One region of the Microbispora sitophila genome, then DNA from elsewhere that is predicted to be linked to it. Evidence: riboswitches for the same ligand, from Rfam matches in the RefSeq annotation. Region 1 holds a riboswitch; each other region holds the start of a gene.

What was found. Region 1 has a riboswitch for S-adenosylmethionine ahead of IL992_RS42510 (aminotransferase class V-fold PLP-dependent enzyme). Riboswitches for the same ligand answer to the same signal wherever they lie in the genome.
Region 2: it holds a riboswitch for S-adenosylmethionine, as region 1 does, so the genes downstream of both, IL992_RS22340 (hypothetical protein) here and IL992_RS42510 (aminotransferase class V-fold PLP-dependent enzyme) in region 1, are expected to answer to the same signal.
Region 3: it holds a riboswitch for S-adenosylmethionine, as region 1 does, so the genes downstream of both, thrC (threonine synthase) here and IL992_RS42510 (aminotransferase class V-fold PLP-dependent enzyme) in region 1, are expected to answer to the same signal.

What each region holds. Positions count from the first base shown of each region.
Region 1 is NZ_JADBGC010000039.1:15,227-21,781, forward strand. Features, by position in the region: gene IL992_RS42490 (Rossmann-like and DUF2520 domain-containing protein) at 1-411, opposite strand, end outside; gene IL992_RS42495 (SAM-dependent methyltransferase) at 573-1,541, shown strand; gene IL992_RS42500 (cytochrome P450) at 1,531-2,730, opposite strand; gene IL992_RS42505 (pentapeptide repeat-containing protein) at 2,807-3,484, shown strand; SAM riboswitch class IV at 3,545-3,660, shown strand; gene IL992_RS42510 (aminotransferase class V-fold PLP-dependent enzyme) at 3,711-4,982, shown strand; gene IL992_RS42515 (NADH-quinone oxidoreductase subunit D) at 5,053-6,237, shown strand; gene IL992_RS42520 (DUF3180 domain-containing protein) at 6,253-6,555, opposite strand, start outside.
Region 2 is NZ_JADBGC010000011.1:339,426-345,980, forward strand. Features, by position in the region: gene IL992_RS22330 (DEAD/DEAH box helicase) at 1-2,159, shown strand, start outside; gene IL992_RS22335 (ACT domain-containing protein) at 2,164-2,562, opposite strand; gene IL992_RS22340 (hypothetical protein) at 2,587-3,174, opposite strand; SAM riboswitch class IV at 3,394-3,511, opposite strand; SAM riboswitch class IV at 3,593-3,701, shown strand; gene IL992_RS22345 (hypothetical protein) at 3,750-4,097, shown strand; gene IL992_RS22350 (tetratricopeptide repeat protein) at 4,380-6,056, shown strand; gene IL992_RS22355 (soluble NSF attachment family protein) at 6,140-6,555, shown strand, end outside.
Region 3 is NZ_JADBGC010000019.1:158,343-164,897, forward strand. Features, by position in the region: gene groL (chaperonin GroEL) at 1-1,361, opposite strand, end outside; gene IL992_RS31280 (cold-shock protein) at 1,768-1,968, opposite strand; gene IL992_RS31285 (MoaD/ThiS family protein) at 2,225-2,500, opposite strand; gene thrC (threonine synthase) at 2,546-3,808, opposite strand; SAM riboswitch class I at 3,823-3,962, opposite strand; gene IL992_RS31295 (RNA polymerase sigma factor) at 4,059-4,610, opposite strand; gene IL992_RS31300 (alpha,alpha-trehalose-phosphate synthase (UDP-forming)) at 4,714-6,138, shown strand; gene IL992_RS31305 (MFS transporter) at 6,209-6,555, shown strand, end outside.

The DNA of each region.
Region 1 (6,555 bases):
GGTCAGGTCGTCGCTCCTGCCGGTGAACGTCATCACGGGGTGCAGCGCGAGCGGCAGCGCCCCCGCCTCGGCCGCGGGGTCGAGCACGCCCAGGCCGTACGCGCCGCTGGCATGCACGAGCAGCTTGCCGCGCAGGTCGGCCCCGGTGGCGGCGAGGCCGGAGACGAGGCCGGGCAGCACGTCGTCCGGCACGGTCAGCAGCACGAGCTCGGACCGCGCGATCACCTCGTCGGGCCTGCTGAGCTTCAGGCCGAGGCGGTCGGCGGCCCGCCGCGCCGACGCGTCGGACACGCCGCTGGCCGCCACCACCCGATGACCCGCGAGCATGAGCGCGGCTCCGAGCACGGAACCGACCCGTCCCGCGCCGAGCACTCCCACGGCGAGCCGCGCCGGGCGGTCACTTGTGTCCATGACGCCTCCCCTCGGTTCAGCGTAGCGGCGGCGCTCCCGCCGGCCCGGGCGTGGCCCAACGGTCGGATTTTGTCCCGTTTCTCACGGGCCTATGTTGAGCCATAAGTACGAAAGTGACTACTTTTCGTCACACCCTCGGCGTGTCGGTAACCTGAAGCGTCGTGGAGGTCACCTGGCGGGAGGCCATGCGGCGGGCGCTCTACGGCGCGGAGGGCTTCTACCTGCGGGAGCGCCCCGACCGCCATTTCCGCACGTCGGTGCATGCCTCGCCGGTCTTCGCCGAGTCGGTGCTGCGCCTGCTCCTGCGGGTCGACGCGGCCCTCGGCCGGCCCGATCCGGTCGATCTCGTGGACATGGGCAGCGGCAACGGCCTGCTGGCCGCCCGGGTGCGGGCCGCCGCGCCACCGGACCTCGCGGAGCGGCTGCGAGTCATCGCCGTCGACCTGTCCCCCCGGCCCGGCGATCTCGACCCCCGCGTCGCCTGGGAGCCGGAGGCGCCGTACGGGATCACCGGCCTGGTGATCGCCAACGAGTGGCTGGACAACGTGCCGCTCGACATCGCCGAGATGACGCCCGACGGCCCTCGCCTGGTGCTCGTGGACACCTCGACCGGCGAAGAACGGCTCGGGCCCGCTCCCGGCCCCGAGGACCTGGCCTGGCTGGAGCGCTGGTGGCCGCTGCGCTCACCGGGGGAACGCGCCGAGATCGGCCACCCCCGCGACGAGGCGTGGGCCTCGCTGATCACGCGGCTGGCGCGCGGCACGGCGGTCGCCGTGGACTACGCCCATCCGGCCGGGCGGCGGCCCCCGCTCGGCACGGTCGCCGGATATCGCGACGGCTCGGTGGTGCCGCCCACACCGGACGGGTCGTGCGACATCACCGCACACGTCGCGCTGGACGCCTGCGCGGCGGCAGGCGAGCGGGCGGGGGCGCGGGCGACCACGCTCACCACGCAGCGGGAGGCGCTGCGCGACCTGGGGGTCACCGGCGCCCGCCCGCCGCTCGCGCTGGCGTCCGCCGATCCCGCCGGATACGTACGCGCGCTCGGCCGGGCCTCCCAGGAGGCCGAGTTGATCGACCCGGCCGGTCTCGGCGGCTTCGGCTGGCTCAGTCAGGTGGTCAGACGGTGACCTTGAGCGACTCCAGGCCGCGCATGATGTAGCTGGGCTTCCAGGCAGGCTCCTCGGCGAGCTCAAGCTTGGGCGCCAGCCGCAGCAGGGCCCCGAACGACTCCGCCATCTCGACCCGGGCGAGCGGCGCGCCGAGGCAGAAGTGGATGCCGGCGCCGAACGAGATGTGCGGGTTGTCCGCCCGGCCGAGGTCGAGACGGTCCGGGTCGGCGAAGACCTCCGGGTCCCGGTTGGCGGAGCCGAACAGCAGGGCGATCTCCACACCCCGGGGGATCGTCACCCCGCCGACCGCGATGTCCTCCAGCACCCACCGCTCGAACATCTGCGCCGGGGTGTCGTAGCGCAGCAGTTCCTCGACCGCCGTCGGCATCAGGCCGGGGTCGGCGCGCAGCCGCTCCAGCTCACCCGGGTTGCGGAACAGCGCCCACCACCCGCTGCCGGTGGCGTTGACCGTGGCCTCGTGGCCGGCGTTGAGCAACAGCACGCAGGTGCCGATCAGCTCGTCCTCGGTCAGCCGGTCCCCGTCGTCAACCACCTGGGCCAGCGCCGAGATCATGTCGTCGCCCGGCCGCTCCCTGCGTGCCCTGGCCAGCTCGCGCAGGTAGCCGGCGAACTCCGTCGCCGCGCGTACGGCGGTGTGCTGGACCTCCAGCGAGGGGTTCAGCTCGTACATCCCGCAGATGTCGGCCGACCAGGGGCGCAGCAGGTGGCGGTCGGCCTCGGGCACGCCCAGCATCTCGGCGATCACAGTGACCGGCAGCGGCTCGGCCACCTCTGCCAGCAGGTCGCCGCCGCCGCGCTCGACCAGTCCCTCGGTCAGCTCGGTCGCGATCTTCCGTACGCGGGGACGCAGCGACTCGACCATGCGGGGCGTGAACGCCTTGGACACCAGGCGGCGCAGCCGCGTGTGGACCGGCGGCTCGACGTCGAGCATCCCGGCCCGGATCACCCGCCAGAACGGTTCCTGGAACTCCGGCTCGGGCTCGCGGCCGAACGCCTCGTGCGTCGCCACGTGCAGGTAGGACCGGCCGAGGCGCCGGTCGCGCAGCAGCGCGTTCACGTCCGCGTGGCGGGCGATCAGCCACTGTCCCGTCGGCTCGAAGAAGCTGACCGGCTCGTTGTCGCGCAGGTCGCGGTAGGCGTCGTAGGGGTACGCGATGAACTCGGCATTCCAGGGATCAAACTTCACAATGGACAACAATACGGATGAAAGACCTCGCCCGGGAGTACGGGCGTGCGGGTCCGTCATGGCGTAGGTTGGGGCGATGCCGAAGCGCCGCGAACAGCACCGCAGAGAACCCCGCGAGCTCGGCGAGTTGCCCTACGCCGATCACCTCGAACCGTTCGACGGCCGGCTCGCTCAGGGCGGCGACTACGACACGGTCCTGTTCGACGGGCAGGAGTTCGAGGACGCCGACGCCTCCAACGCCCGGTTCATCGAGTCGGCGTTCACCTCGGTGACGTTCGTCGGCGGCCGGTATCGGCGCGCCCGGTTCTCGGACGTGTGGCTGAACGGCGTGCGCTGGGTGGGCGGCGACCTCACCGAGTCCACCTGGGCGGACGCGGAGATCATCATGAGCGCCCCGGCCGGCACGGCGCTGCCCGGCGCCGAGATGAACCATGTGACCTTCCACCGGTGCAAGCTCGACTCGGTCAACCTCCGCGCGGCCGACCTGCGGGAGGTCTCGTTCGTCGAGTGCACGCTGCGCGACGTGGACTTCGCGGGCGCCACGCTGACCGGCGTCGCCTTCCCCGGCTCCACGCTCGAACGGGTGCGTTTCGACAAGGCGTGCATGTCCCGGGTCGACCTGCGTGGCGCCGTGTCCCTGGGCATCTCCGACGGCTACGACGCGCTGCGCGGCGCGACCATCAGCGGCGTCCAGTTGATGGAGCTCGCGCCGATGTTCGCCCACATCCTGGGTGTCACGGTCGACGACGACTGAAGGCACTTGAGTCCACGGCACTTGCGGCCGGGGGGCCGAACCGGGTTATAGTGCCGTCCAGGTCATGAGTGCCAGCGTCAAGCCCCGGCTTGCTGGCCGGCAACCCTCGCGCTCGCGGCGGGGTGCCCCGGGTGAGGACCGGGTCCGGCGCGAGGTGTGCCGGACAAGCGCGGGCCCTGCCTTCCGACGCCATGGCCGGGGTCCCCGACCCCGAGGAGGCGTGGCGTTGTCCGCACTCACCTTCGTCCAGCAGGCCGTCAACCGCATCTCCGAGCCCGTGCGCCTACCGGCTGTCGTGGGCTCCGACCTGGAGGTGCCCGTCAAGGGCGGCAGGCTCGTGCCGTACGCGAACCTCGACTACGCGGCGAGCGCGCCCTGTCTCGAGCCGGTGAACGCCGCCGTCGCGGCGGCGCTGCCGGCCTACTCCAGCGTGCACCGGGGCGCGGGCTACGCCTCGCAGCTCACGACGGCCAGGTATGAGCAGGCCAGGCACACCGTTCGGGCCTTCGTCGGCGCCCGCCCCGGCGACGCGCTGGTCTTCGTGCGCAACACGACCGACGCCATGAACCTGCTGGCCCGCAGCCTCCCCGAGGGAACCACCGTCGTCGTGTTCGAGACCGAGCACCACGCCTCGCTGCTGCCCTGGCCGAACGCCGTACGGCTCGCGCCGCCCGCCTTCCCGGGCGAGGCGATCCGGGCGGCCGACGAGGCGCTCGACGCGATCGAGGGCCCGGCCCTGCTCGTCGTGACCGCCGCCTCCAACGTGACGGGCGAGCTGTGGCCGATCGCCGGGCTGGCCCACATCGCCCACCGGCACGGCGCGCGGATCGCCGTGGACGCCGCTCAGCTCGTCCCCCACCGCGAGCTCAACCTCGCCGCGCTCGACCTCGACTACGTGGCCTTCTCCGGGCACAAGCTCTACGCCCCGTTCGGCGCCGGGGTGCTCGTGGGCCGACCCGACTGGCTCGCCGACGCCGATCCGTACCTGCGCGGCGGCGGAGCCGTACAGGCGGTGGGCGAGACCACCGAGTGGAGCGACGACCCCGAGACGCGGCACGAGGCGGGCACCCCCAACGTGCTCGGCGCGATCGCGCTCGCCGCCGCCTGCGACGCGCTGACCGCGACCGGCTGGACCGCGCTGGTGCGGGAGGAGGAGCGGCTGCTCGCCCGCCTGCGTGCCGGGCTCGCCACGATCCCCGGCGTACGCGAGCTGTCGCTGTGGGGCCAGGACCACCCGCGCGTCGGCATCGTGTCGTTCACCGTCGCGGGCCGTACGGCACGCGAGGTCGCCGAGGCGCTGTCGGCCGAGTGGGGCATCGGCGTCAGGGACGGCAAATTCTGCGCCCACCCGTTCGTCCGCCACCTCCTCGGGGGCGGTGAGGACGGCGGCTGCGCGGACGGCACGTTCAGCGCCGTACGCGCCTCGATCGGCATCGGCACGACCACCGAGCACGTCGACCGCCTCATCGAGGCCCTACGCGATATCGCCACCGCCTGACGGCGGAGAGCCAGGTCGAGCTCGCGGGAGGCTTTCGCTCGTGCGGTATGAGCGTGAAAGCATGGACGGCATGACGACCGAGCAGGAGGGCGCGCGCCGGGAACGCATCGTGGGGATCGGCGCGGGTGCCGACGCCGTGCAGGCGAGGGAGCTGGCCACCGAGGACATGATCCTCAACATCGGCCCGCAGCATCCGTCCACCCACGGCGTCCTGCGGCTGCGGCTCGTCCTCGACGGCGAGCGCATCACGGCCGCCGAGCCGATCGTCGGCTACATGCACCGCGGCGCGGAGAAGCTGTTCGAGGTGCGCGACTACCGGCAGATCATCGTGCTCGCCAACCGGCACGACTGGCTGTCCGCGTTCGCCAACGAGCTGGGCGTCGTGCTCGCGGTCGAGCGCATGCTGGGCATGCAGCCCCCGCCCAGGGCGGTGTGGGCCAGGACGCTGCTGGCCGAGCTCAACCGCGTGCTCAGCCACCTGATGTTCCTCGGCAGCTATCCCCTGGAACTCGGCGCGATCACGCCGGTCTTCTACGCCTTCCGCGAGCGGGAGACCCTGCAGCACGTCATGGAGGAGATCTCCGGCGGCCGCATGCACTACATGTTCAACCGGGTGGGCGGGCTGAAGGAGGAGCTGCCCCTGGGCTGGCTCGACCGCGTCACCGCCGCCGTCGCGGCCGTGCGGCGGCGGCTGCCCGACATCGAGGAACTGATCGCCGGCAACGAGATCTTCCTGGCCCGCACCCGCGGCGTCGGCGTGCTCGACCGCGAGACGATCATGCAGTACGGCGTGAGCGGCCCCATCGCGCGGGCCTCGGGCGTCGACTTCGACCTGCGGCGCGACGAGCCCTACCTCGCGTACGGCGAGCTGCCGGTGAAGGTCGTGACCCGGTCGGCCGGGGACTGCCAGGCCCGGTTCCAGGTGCTGCTCGAACAGGTCAAGGTCTCCCTCGACCTGGCCGACGCCTGCGTCGAGCGCCTGCGGCACCTGCCCCCGGGACCGATCAACCAGCGACTGCCGAAGGTGCTGAAGGCGCCCGAGGGCCACACGTACGCCTGGACGGAGAACCCGCTCGGCCTGAACGGCTACTACCTCGTGTCGCGGGGCGAGAAGACGCCGTGGCGGCTCAAGCTGCGCAGCGCCTCCTACAACAACATCCAGGTGCTGCGCGAGATGCTGCCGGGCAACCTGGTCGCCGACATGATCGCGATTCTCGGCTCGATGTTCTTCGTGGTCGGCGACATCGACAAGTAGATCGACACGTTGCGGTCAGGTCTCCCCGGAAGGCTTGCCGGGCACCCGGCAGCAGTGCTCGAGGAACAGCGCCGCGCAGATCAGGATCACGCAGGCCACGAACGACCCGCCTCCGACGAACGCGTCCTGGCGGGGCTTGTCCAGGTCGAGCAGGTCGAGCACGCGCACCACGAACCCGGCGAAGATGCCGCCGAACGCCGCCCCGACGTACGCCGAGGCCTTGGCCAGCGCCGCCAGGCGGGCGACAGCCAGCGGCTCGACCGGCTTGGTGTTCGGGCGGCGCAGGATCCTCGCCCGGGTCAGCCAGCCCGTGTACGC
Region 2 (6,555 bases), on a different contig from region 1:
GGCTTGACGAACTGGCCCACGGCGGGCCGGGTTTCGATGCCGTCGCCGCCATGGCGGTCGTGACCCCGGAACGGCCCCCCGTGTCCGCCGCCCGTGTGAAGCTCCCCGCACGCGAGCTGAAAGGGCTGAATGCCGGACAGCGAAACGCCGTCGCGCTCGCACTGGCGCCGGCTGTCACCTGGTTGTGGGGGCCGCCGGGAACCGGTAAAACGACGACTGTCTCCGCCCTGGTCGCGAAGATGTGTGAACGCGGGAACCGCGTGCTGCTCGCCGCACCGACGAACGCGGCGCTCGATGTCGCCATCACGTCGCTGTTGAGGCGCATGCCGGATCTCGCGCAAGGCGACCTGGTGCGGGTCGGCCAGCCCGCCGACCCGTCGCTGGCCGATCGGCCGGACGGCCACATCCTCGTCGACGAGATCGCGGCCGATCGCGGTGCCCCGCTCGCGAGGCACCGTGTGGAGGTGGGCGGGCGACTGCGGGAACTTCGCAAGACGCTGGACGCGCTGAAACGACGCAATGGGCAGCTGACGACAGCGGAGGAGACCACGCGGCTCCGCACCGAGACCGAGATCGCCGAACTGCAGGCCGTCATGCACGAGCTGGACAGGCAACTGCGCGCGGTCCGGCGGCAGATCTGCCGGGAGGCCACGGTCGTGGCCGCCACCGCCCACCAGGTCGTCCTCGAAACACTCAAGGAGATCACCTTCGACGTGGTCGTCCTCGACGAGGCGAGCATGACCAGTGCCGCCCTGGCGATGCTAGTCGCCGGCGCCGGGTGCGGGCACACCGTCATAGCCGGGGACTTCCGCCAGCTTCCGCCGGTCGCCGTGGCGGAGACCCCCGCCGTCCATGAGTGGCTCAAGCGCAGCCCGTTCGAGAAGGCGGGCGTCGCGAGCGCGGTGACCGAGGGGCGCCCGCCCGTCCGCCTGGCCGCCCTCACCGAGCAGTACCGCATGCGGCAGCGCATCGGCTACGTCGTCAGCGGAGCCTTCTACCCGGAGAGCCCGCTCAGCACAGCGAAAAGCGTGGCGAACAGGGCGGTCAGAAGCCGGGCACCGTGGGCGAGCACCCAGCTCGTGGTCATCGACACCTCGACGATGAGAGCCCGCACCGCGCGCAGGCAGGGCATCTTCTCGCGGTACAACCTGATGCACGCCCAGCTGGCGGCCGCCCTGGTCGGCGGCGCGACCAGTCAGACGCAGGATCTCGCCATGATCAGCCCGTTCGCACCTCAGGCACGGCTGCTGGAGGCACTCCTGCCCGAGGTGCATCTGGAGGAGTGGGCGGCCTCGACCGTGCACCGGTTCCAGGGCGGTGAACGGGACATCATCGTGTACGACACGGTGGACACCGGGTGCGGCGTGTCACCGTTACATCCCTGGTTCACCGAAGGCGACACCGGCAGCGAGGGAGCGCGCCTGCTCAATGTGGCCGCCAGCCGGGCACGCGATCATCTGGTGGTCATCGGCGCTATCGACAGTCTCTTTCGACCCAGGGCCGCTCGCGACCCGGTGTGGATGTTCTTCGCCCACCTGCTCGCCCAGGCGAAACGCCTGCCTTGGGAAGACCCGGTCGCCTCAGAGGGTGGCGTCACCGAGCACATCGAGAGCGGGATCGCGGAGCGGCTGCGCGAGGACATCGCGCGGGCAGCGACGGTCGACATGTGGCTTCCCGAGACTCCCCTGCTGGGCCTGGCCGACCTGCTGCCCGCGCTGCGGTCGGTAGACCCAGACGACTCCGAGTCGGAGGCGGTGACGGTCTGGATCGAGCCGGAGGCCGACGGCCACCTGCCCGCCGAAGCGCTGCGGGCACGGCGAGAGGGCGTCAACATCCGCCCCTGCGTGCCGATCCTGGAGTCGTGCGCCGTGGTCGGCGACATCGTCTGGTCCGCCAGCGGGTCGCTGCTCGGCCCTGACCCCGGTGTCGTCCTGCGGACCGAGCACCGCGCGTTCGCCGACGCCGTACGGCGGGCGCAGCGGCGCCGGCCCGGCGGCGCGGGCAGCGTTCCCGGCAGCGGCCAGCTCGGCGACGACTGCGGACGCTGTCGACGCATGCTGGTCCGCTACGAGCAGGACCATCGGGGCAGGCCGGACCTCCGCTACGAATGCCCGCACTGCGACCGTCTGCCACAAGGAGGACGGCGCTCCCGCCGGTGAGCCGTCAGGCGGGTCGGCGAGCGAGGTTCTCCATCACCTCCACCGCCTCGTCGGCACGCTCGTACGGCACGAAGAGGTGGTCGTGGTGGAATCCGGCGACGACATTGCAGCTCAGGCCCGCGACGGCGAGTTCCCGCGCCACGGCGGCCGTGAGGCCTACGGCTTCGAGCGCCGAGCGGACGCGCAGCGTGATCCAGCCCGCCACGTAGTCGTACGTCAGCCCCGCCGCGTCGGCTTCCCCCTGCGGCAGGACCAGCGTGAGGCCCTCCTCCTCGGCGACCGTGACGACGGGCCTTACGCCCGGCGGGACGTCACCGTCGACCGTGGTGAACACGTAGCGGCCAGGGTTGAGCCGCGGGCGCATCGTGGTCAGCAGTGTTCGCAGGTCGGTCTCACCGGTCATGACCGGCACCCTACAAGCGGCCTTTCAGCACCCGAGATAGGCCCAAAGGAGGTCGTCGTCGCGACGGACGGTGAAGCCGAGGGCCTGAAGCGCGGCTTCGATCTCGTCGCGCCGCTGCGCCGGGTAGACGAACTCGGCCTTCTCCCACTCGTGGGTGGGCATCGCCTCCCAGCCTCCCTCCACCTCTCCGAAGCGCTCGGCGATCTCGCGGGGCATCCAATGGTCGGTGTCCACGTCGGGGTCGGGTTCGTTCGGTTCGGCGTTCTCGGAGACGCTCATGTCGAAGGCCGGATGTCCGTTCAGGCTGAACGGCTCATCGTCATCGGGCAAGACCAGGGCGGCGATTTCCCCCTCACTCATCTCGTCGAGATCAGCATCGGGGTTCGCGGCCTCGTAGAGCTCGATGTAGTAGTCGAGCAGGTGCGGGAAACGATCGACGTCATCGACCTGCCACCAGCCGGCCGCACGGGCCTCGCCATAAGTTCTGGCCTCCTTGAGCGCCTTCTGCCCGGCGGCCTCCCGCTCGGCGTATGTCAGAGGGACGACGCATAGGTGATCCACTTTGAGCACGCCGGTGACGAGGGTGAGCGTGTCGCCGAGGGCCGCGAGCACGTCCGCTGCGCTCCGCCGCTCAGGCCTCTCCAGGTCAGCCATCAGTTCCTCCGGATCGATGTGATCCAGCCGAAGTCACGTCGTACAGGTGTCCCGGCAGGACACGAGGCTCCAGGCGTCGAGGTCGGCGGGAGCGGACGGTCGCAGTGCCGTTGGAATTCAGGGATAAGGCCATGAGGGTCCTTGTGGTTCCGGGACCCCCTTACCCGAGGGCAGGGAGATCCGCGCTTGCCCCTGCTGGGCCGGCAGCGGCCAGGTCTTCCCCGGACGGCACCTTGCGCGGTGAGGCGAGGTTGCCAGCCGACGAACGTCCAGGGGCGCGATCGGCCTCGTGACCCGGCCCAGATGCTGGCACGGCCACCCGGTTCGTGTCCAGATGTTGGCCATCGTCGGCCTACGTCGTTAATGTCCCGCCCTGGGTCATGAGTTCCAGCGCCAAGCCCCGGCTCGCTGGACGGCATCCCGCCCGCTGCGGGTGCCCCGGGTGACGACCCGCTCCGCGCGAGGCGCGCGGAGAACGGCGGATCACCGGGGCCGGTTGGGGCTATCGGGGTCCCAGGCCCCGGAGGTGCGTCATGCCCATCCCGAACGATCTCTACGCCCTGCTCCACACCCACTGCCCCGGCTGTGGCGTCCTCTACAACGCGATGGACCTGGGGCCGCGCGAGCCCGTCATCGAGGCGTTCCCCGGCGCGTACTACGCCCAGTGTCCGCACTGCAAGGTCCGGTGGCACGTGCACCGGCCCGGCGCCGCCGAGCGCGACCGGGCCGACCTGTTCGCCGAACGCCCAGCCGAACAGCCCGACCTCGCCGCCGCCTGGACCGGCGCCGTATTGCGCCTCACCCTGGACGGCCACATCCTGCAGGTGGGGCCCCTGGTCGGCACTTCCGAGGCCGAGGATGTCCCGCATCCCCTGAAGTGACCTGGTCGTCGTCACCCGGCTGCCGCAGCGGCTCTGCGTGATGACCGTACACGGCTCTCGGCTGCGACACCTGCCATGGCGCCCGGGCAGACGGACCGGCCGGCGCCCGCGCCGGCACCGTACACATCCGGCCCACCGTCCCCCACCGCCACGGCCTGGCACGTCGAGCAGCCGTCACTGGACCGTGACAAAGGCAGTGTGGACCTGATTCACAGCAGCCACTTATGGTGTGATCACTCCCGTTTCACACAAAGATGTCCCGCTCTACCGAAAGACCCGTTTATGGAACTCCTCGAGGCCTGTGCCCGGATCGGCGAACTCAATCCTCACCTGATCGACGCCGGCGTGCTCCGGTCGATCGAGACGCTCGCGGCCCGCGCCCCCGGCGTCGAGCCGATCCCCGACAGCCATGACGCCGAGGAACTCCTGTACGCGGTGACCGACGAGGTGATCCGGATCGGCCAGGACTTCGAACGCCTGGGCCGTGTCGACGACCTGATCCTCACCCGCCGGATCGTCGCCGACCTGCTCCGGCCGGTCCGCGAGCGGAACCTCCTGGACTTCGCCAACGCGCTCGGCATGCTCTCCTCGCTCCTCGCCGAGCGGGGACGCCACGCGGAGGCCGTGGACGTTCTCGGGGAGTGCGCAGACGTACTCCGGCCCCACCTGGTGCTCGGCGTACGCCACCGCGGCATGTACGCCCACGCTGTGCGGGACCGAGGCACGTCGCTTGTCGAACTGGGGCGGGTGGAGGAGGCGGTGACCGCCCACCGTGAGGCGCTGCGGCACTACCAGCGCTGCGCCGCGGAGGACGCGAGCTATGCGCTGGACGTCGCGCTGACCTGCCATACGCACTCGGTTCTCCTGGACCAGGCAGGGCATCCGGACCTGCTGGAGATCGCCGAACTGGGAGTCTCATGGGCGCGGGCGGTCCTGGCCGACGGCGGCGAATGCCGCTTCCAGCTCGCGATGATGCTGCGCTACCGGGCGAGCGCGCTGCTCCGCCTCGACCGGCCGGAAGAGGCGGTGGAGAACGGGCTGGAGGCGGCGGCCGTCCTGCGGGAGATCGCCGGTCATCCGGTGAACGACATTCAGCTCGCACTCATCCTGCATCTGGTCTCGGACCCGTTGTCCGCACTGGACCGGGATGACGAGGCGCTGGGGACCGCGGCGGAGGCCGTCGGGATCGTCGAGAGGCCCGACCCCGAGCCCGCCCTGCGCGCACTCATGCTCTGGACGTACGGCAGGCGACTGCTGGAGCACGGCCGCCTCATGGAGGCGAAGGACGCCTACCTCGCCGCAGTGCCGGGCGGCGAGGACTTCCGCGAGGGACTGGCGCCGGAGCTTTACCGGCTGGCGGAGATCCTCGTCGGCGAGGGCCTGCTCAGCGAGGCGTCCTCCATCCTGACGGTGACCGCGCGTCAGTACAAACTGTTGGCCGCCGCGGACTCCGACTGGGCCGTACCGCACGCGGAGCTGCTCGGCCGCCTCGCGGAGCTGGAGTTCCACCGCGGGCACCACGAGGCGGCGCTGCGCCACGCGGAGCGTGCGGTGGCCGTGGCGCGGAACTCCGGGGACCGCGAGACCATCGCACGTGCCATGGGTCACCTCGGCAGCAGCCTCGCGGGCGCCGGGCGCCACGACGACGCCGAGCGGGCGGCCCGCGACGCGCTGGAACTGTGGCCAGGACGCCTACCTGCCCACCCTCGCGGGCGCCTGGAACAACCTCGCCAACAAGCTCCGGCCGCTGGGGCGGCGCGAGGAGGCCGTGGTGGCCGCGCAGAAGGCGGTCGCCCTGTACGAGCAGGGCGACGAGCCGCAGCACCTGGCCAACGCGCTCAACAGCCTGGGCGCGCACCTCGCCTCGCTCGTGCTGCCCGAGCAGGCACGCGACGCCGCCGCCCGGGCCGTGACCATCTACGATCGGCTGGTCCCCGGCGAGCGCAGATATCTGCGTGACCTGTCCATCGCGCTGGACAACCTGTCCGGCTACCACGCGGCGCTCGGCGAACTCGACGAGGCCGATCGGCGAAGAGATCGAGGTGCTGCGGGTCGTCGTGGCGTTGCGGGAGACCGCGGAGCCCATGACGCAGGAGGCCGTCGGAGCGCTCGCTCTCGGCGTGGGCAGGCTCGGCTCGGCCCTCACCCGCGCCGGCCGATTCGCCGAGGCCGCGTCCGCGAGCCTGCGTGCGGCGACGTTGCTGGAGGACCTCGTCTCGGCGGGACATTCCGGCCTCCGTTACTTCCTGGCCCAGGCGGACGAGGACGCGGGGAACGCGCTGGCCCGCCTGGGCGAGCCGGGGGGCGCCGCCAGGCACATGCGCCAGGCGGTCGGCCTGTACGAGGACCTCGCGGCGGAGGATCCCGGCCATCGCGACCTCCTTGCCCGTGCCTCCGGAGCACTCGCCGACCTGCTCGCCGACCTCGGCGATCTGGCCGGCGCGCTCGAAGCGTACGA
Region 3 (6,555 bases), on a different contig from region 1:
GCGATCTGCTTCAGCGGCTCCTCGAGGGCCTTGCGGACGATCGCGGCACCGGTGGCCTCGTCGCCGTTGACCTCGAGCTTGTCGAACGCGTTGGCGCCGGCCTGCAGCAGGGCCACGCCACCGCCGGGGACGATGCCCTCCTCGACCGCGGCCTTCGCGTTGCGGACGGCGTCCTCGATGCGGTGCTTGCGCTCCTTGAGCTCGACCTCGGTGGCCGCGCCGGCCTTGATGACGGCGACGCCGCCGGCCAGCTTGGCGAGGCGCTCCTGGAGCTTCTCGCGGTCGTAGTCGGAGTCGGTGCGCTCGATCTCGGCGCGGATCTCGTTGACCCGGCCGGCGATCTGCTCGGCGTCACCGGCGCCGTCGACGATCGTGGTCTCGTCCTTGGTGACAACGACCTTGCGGGCACGGCCGAGCAGGTCGAGGGTGGCGTTCTCGAGCTTGAGACCGACCTCCTCGGAGATGACCTGGCCACCGGTCAGGATGGCGATGTCGCCCAGCATGGCCTTGCGGCGGTCGCCGAAGCCCGGAGCCTTGACGGCCACGGACTTGAACAGGCCGCGGATCTTGTTGACGACCAGGGTGGCCAGGGCCTCGCCCTCGACGTCCTCGGCGATGATGACCAGCGGCTTGCCGGACTGCACGACCTTGTCGAGCAGCGGGAGCAGGTCCTTGTTCGCCGAGACCTTGGAGTTGACGATCAGGATGTACGGGTCCTCGAAGACCGCCTCCATGCGCTCGGGGTCGGTCACGAAGTAGCCGGACACGTAGCCCTTGTCGAAGCGCATGCCCTCGGTGAGCTCCAGCTCCAGGCCGAAGGTGTTGCTCTCCTCGACGGTGATGACGCCTTCCTTGCCCACCTTGTCCATCGCCTCGGCGATGAGAGCGCCGATCTCGGTGTCGGCGGCGGAGATGGAGGCGGTGGAGGCGATCTGCTCCTTGGTCTCCACGTCCTTGGCGAGCTTCGACAGCTCCTCGCTGACACGCTCGACGGCGGCCTCGATGCCCTTCTTCAGCGCCATCGGGTTGGCACCGGCGGCCACGTTGCGCAGACCCTCGCGGACCAGCGCCTGGGCGAGCACGGTAGCCGTCGTGGTGCCGTCACCGGCGACGTCGTCGGTCTTCTTCGCGACTTCCTTGACGAGCTCGGCGCCGATCTTCTCCCACGGGTCCTCGAGCTCGATCTCCTTGGCGATGGAGACACCGTCGTTGGTGATCGTGGGGGCGCCCCACTTCTTCTCCAGCACGACGTTGCGGCCCTTGGGGCCGAGGGTCACCTTCACGGCGTCGGCGAGCTGGTTCATACCGCGCTCGAGACCGCGCCGGGCGTCCTCGTCAAACGCGATCATCTTGGCTGCCATTAGGCTAGACCTCCCAGTAGCAGGGTGTCTTCAACGGACCGAGCCGACGCCCGCGACGGCGCGGACCCGCTATCCCTGCGCGGGCCCCATCGCCCCGATCCCGGTTGTTGTCACTCTCGACCTCAGAGTGCCAAACAAGTATTTAGCACTCTACCCATGAGAGTGCAAGCGGAAGCCGTGCTGACCAGCTTGGACGGTATGTCCAGACCAGTGCGAAGCGGGAGACACCGAGCGAGCCGGAGGGGCGCGCCGGTGTCTGGACCGAGGAACGAGCGAGCACGTGACGAGGGCTGTGCTCCCGGCGCGCCTCCGGCGCGACCCCGCGGATAAGAGCGCCCCGACGAGCGAAGCGGAAGGCCCGGCACGCGGTGTCCGCGTGCCGGGCCTTCCAAGGTCGATGACGGGATCAGACGGCCCGTACGGCTTCCGCCTGCGGGCCCTTCTGACCCTGCGTGATGTCGAACTCAACCCGCTGACCCTGCTCGAGGGCCTTGTAGCCGTCCATCAGGATTGCCGAGTAATGGACGAACACGTCCTTACCACCGTCTACCGCGATGAAGCCGTAGCCCTTGTCCGCGTTAAACCATTTGACGGTGCCCTGCGCCACTTCCGACTCCTCTTGCTGGGCTGGGGACCACACCCAAGAAGCCCCCGGTTTTGTCGATCGTCCTCGACCATACCCGTGTCAAGGCGTAGGACAACAGAGTCAATCCGCAAACTACTACTTGGCGTTCGCTCAAAGCGGGATCGAAGAATATTCACTTTGCTGTTGAATAGTTGAGAGCTGCACCATTTGCCATGGCATCGCATGACTTCTTCATCGATAGAAGTGCATGTCAGGTGCTCGGCCCCGGCGCGGCGGCTCAGCCTCCGGCGACGGCGGGGATGACCGAAATCTGCACCCCGTCCGGCGTGGCGGTGTCCAGACCGTCGGCGAATCGGACATCCTCTTCCCCGACGTAGACGTTGACAAAACGCCGGATCTTACCCGTCTCGTCCAGGATGCGCCCGCCGATGCCGGGGTAGTCCGCGTCCAGCTTCTGCAGGACCTCCCGGAGCGTTCCCCCCTCCCCGCTCACCTCCGCGGCTCCGTTGGTGTACGTCCGGAGAATCGTCGGAATCCGCACGGAAACGCTCATTGTTCGCTCGCTTTCGTTACTACCGATGGGCCTTTTGAAACGCTTTCAGTTGGCAAATGCCGTACGGAACGCGTCGAGAGAGGGACGGATGACTGCGGCGGGACGGGCGTGCTCGGCCACCGCGTCGAGCGTCTTCAGCCCGTCGCCGGTGTTCAGCACCACGGTCTCGGCGTCGGGGTCGAGGCGGCCCTCGCGCACCAGCTTGCGCAGCACGCCGACCGTGACACCGCCCGCGGTCTCGGCGAAGACGCCCTCGGTCCTGGCCAGCAGGCGGATGGCCTCGACCACTTCCCGGTCGTTCACGTCCTCCACCGCGCCGCCCGTCCGCCGCGCGATGTCGAGCACGTACGGCCCGTCCGCCGGGTTGCCGATCGCCAGGGACTTGGCGATGGTGTCGGGCCGCACCGGCTGCACGACGTCCTGCCCGGCCTTGAAGGCCCGGGAGACCGGCGAGCAGCCCTCGGCCTGCGCCCCGAAGATCCGGTAGGGCCGCTCCTCGACCAGCCCCAGCTTGATCAGCTCACGGAAACCCTTGTCGATCTTGGTGAGCTGGGAGCCGGAGGCCACCGGGATGACGATCTGGTCGGGCAGCCGCCAGCCGAGCTGCTCGGCGATCTCGTACGCCAGCGTCTTGGAGCCCTCGGCGTAGAAGGGCCGGAGGTTGACGTTGACGAAGCCCCACTTCTCGCCCAGCTCGTCACCGATGAGCTCGGAGCAGAAGCGGTTGACCTCGTCGTAGTTGCCGTCGATGGCGACCAGGCGGCCACCGTACACGGCGGCCATGGTGACCTTGGCCGGCTCCAGGTCGGCGGGGATGAACACGCAGGAGTCCAGCCCGGCCCGGGCGGCGGCCGCGCTCACCGCGCCGGCGAGGTTGCCGGTCGAGGAGCACGACAGGGTGTGGAAGCCGAAGTTGCGCGCGGCCTCCAGCGCGATCGCGACGACCCGGTCCTTGAAGGAGTGGGTCGGGTTGCCGGAGTCGTCCTTGACGTGAAGCGACCGCAGGCCCAGCTCGGCCGCCAGCCTGTCGGCCTTCACGAGCTTGGTCCAGCCGGGCTGGAGGTTGGGCTTGGCCGCCACTCCGGCGGGAACGGGGAGCAGGGAGCGGTATCGCCAGATGTTCGCCGGGCCCGACTCGATGTCCTCCCGGCGAACCTCGCCGAAGTCGTACGCCACCTCAAGTGGGCCGAAACACTCCGTACAGGCGAAAATCGGACCGAGGTCATAAAGAGCGCCGCATTCGCGACACGAAAGACCGGTGGCGGGGCCGAACTCGACGGTGTTCGCGGCAGTGCTGGTGTGCGCCATGAAGCGAGGCCTTTCCCTCATCTTCGCTCGCGACCACCTTGGCCGCGAGCCGGAATTGGCACCTGTCCCGGCCGGGCCTCGTGGGCACGAGTTCGACACCGGGGAGGTTGCCGGGGCTTCGCAGGGCCGGTCCCTCCACCCCTCTGGATGAGCATGTTCAGTTGTAAGACCTTCCGGGGAAGGTCCCTAGCACTGTACCCCGGCGTCCCCGGTGTCCGTTCCGACGTCTCACATAGCGAGACGTTTCGTATCAGCCGTACGCCTCACCGAGGGCGCTCTGCACGTACTTGCGCGCCTGGTGGATACGGGACTTGACCGTCCCGAGGGGGATCTTCAGCTGGTCGGCGACCTCCGAGTAGTCGAGCTGGCAGATGTCGCGCAGCACGAGCGCCTGGGCGAGGTCGGGCCGCTCGGCCTCCAGCGCCTCCATCGCGTCGAGCAGGTCGAGCCGCGAGCCGGCGATGACGCTCACCCGCCGCGGATCGGGCCGCTGCTCGGGCAGTTCCTCCGCCTGCTCCGACGAGCGCCGCTTGAGCGAGCGGTAGGTGGTCCTGGCGCAGTTCACGGTCACGATGTGCAGCCAGGTGCTGAACTTGGCCCGCCCCTCGAACCTCGCGATGTTGCGCGCCACGGCGAGCAGCGTGTCCTGCGCGGCCTCCTCGGCGTCCTGCCGATACGGTAGAAGGCGCTCGCAGTGCCGCAGCACGTCGGGCTCGATGCGCCGCAGCAGTTCACCGAGCGCGCGATGGTCCCCCTGGGCAGCCGATCGGGCCAGGTCCTCGGTCGTGTCGTCCAGTGCCATGCCGTATTCAGCCCTCCCGCGATCGGTTGACATCCTATTGACGGAGGTCGGCTTTTATTAATCTTCCGGCATGCGCGCCCGCTCTGATCGAGGGAACCCCAAGATGAGCAGCACCGTTCTTATCGCGTCCAACCGGGGCCCGGTGTCCTTCACGCTGTCGGACGACGGCGGCCTGACCATGCGCAGGGGCGGGGGCGGGCTCGTCTCCGGCCTGTCCGAGGTGGTCAGGGACACCGACGTCCTGTGGGTCTGCGCGGCGCTGTCGGACGGCGACCGGGGCGCGGTGCGTCAGGCGCCCGGCGGGCGGCTCGACCGGGGCTTCGAGACGGGGCCGATCCGCATGCTGGACATCCCGCCCGCGGTCTTCCACCGGGCCTACAACGCCGTGGCCAACTCGACCCTCTGGTTCGTCAACCACCTGCTTTACAACATGCCCTTCTCCCCCGAGTTCGGCACGCGGTTCCATCGCGAGTGGGAGTCGTACCGCACGTACAACGGCGCCTTCGCGCTGGCCCTCGCCGAGGAGGCGGCCCACCGGGCGCGCGTCATGGTGCAGGACTACCACCTGACGCTGACCCCGGCGATGCTCCGGGTCGAGCGGCCCGACCTGCGCATCGCCCACTTCTCGCACACGCCCTGGGCGCCGCCCGAATACTTCGCGCTGCTGCCCGAGGACGTCGTGGCCGAGGTGCTGACCGGCATCCTCGGCGCCGACCACGCCGGATTCCTCACCGCGCGCTGGGCCCGCGCCTTCATGGACTGCTGCGAGACGCTGCTCGGGGCCAGGGCCGACCACGCCGCCCGCACGGTGACGTACGACGGGCGGACCACCAGGATCGGCGTCCACCCGCTGGGGGTGAACGGCGAGGCGCTGCTCGCCCGGGCGGCCGAGCCGGACGTCGAGTCGCACATGACCGTGATCAGGGACCTCGTGGGCGACCGCAAGCTGATCGTGCGCATCGACCGCACCGAGCTGTCCAAGAATATCGTGCGCGGCCTGCGGGCCTACCAGGAGTTCCTGGCCGCCCATCCGGAGTGGCACGGCCGGGTCGTCCACCTCGCGTTCGCCTACCCCTCGCGGCACGACCTGCCGGAATACCGCGAGTACACGGCGGCCGTGCAGCGCTGCGCCAAGGAGATCGAGGACGAGTACGCGACCGAGGACTGGGACCCGCTGATCCTCAACGTGAACGACGACTACCCGCGCTCGCTGGCCGCCTACCGGCTGGCCGACGTCCTGCTCGTCAACCCGATCAGGGACGGCATGAACCTGGTGGCCAAGGAGGGCCCGATCCTGTCGCCCCGGTGCGCGCTGGTGCTGTCCCGCGAGGCGGGCGCGGCGGCCGAGCTGGGGGCCGACTCCCTGCTCGTCAACCCCTACGACGTGTCCGGCACGGCGGCGGCGCTGCACGAGGCGCTGACGCTGCCGGAGCAGGAACGGCTCGCGCGCGGCCTGCGGCTGCGGGAGGCCGCCACCGCCCTGCCGCCCCAGCGCTGGTTCGAGGACCAGCTCGCCGCGCTGCGCTGAACCGGACCGGTGGCGCGCCGGGCGACCGGCTCTCGTGCCGGGTGATCCGCTGCGCTACCCTTGCCTGGTTTTGGACCGCAACATAAAGGTCACCAGGGACGGCCCCACCTGGTTGATCTATCTCCAGCTCGCCACCTTCGCCACCTACCTGTACGGCCTGTCGGCCGCCCTGCCCCTCCTGCGCGCCGAGCTCGGCGTGTCCCAGGCCGTCGCCGGGCTGCACGGCACCGGGATGGCACTCGGCGGCATCGCCGGCGGGCTGGCCCTGCCCGCGCTGACCAGGCGGTTCGGGCGCCGCGTCGTCACCTGGGCCGGTCTGACCGGGATGAACGCCGGGGTGCTCCTCGTCTTGTCCGGGCACGCGCTCCCGTTCACGCTGGCCGGTTTCACGCTCGCCGGCGCCTGCGGTTCGACGGC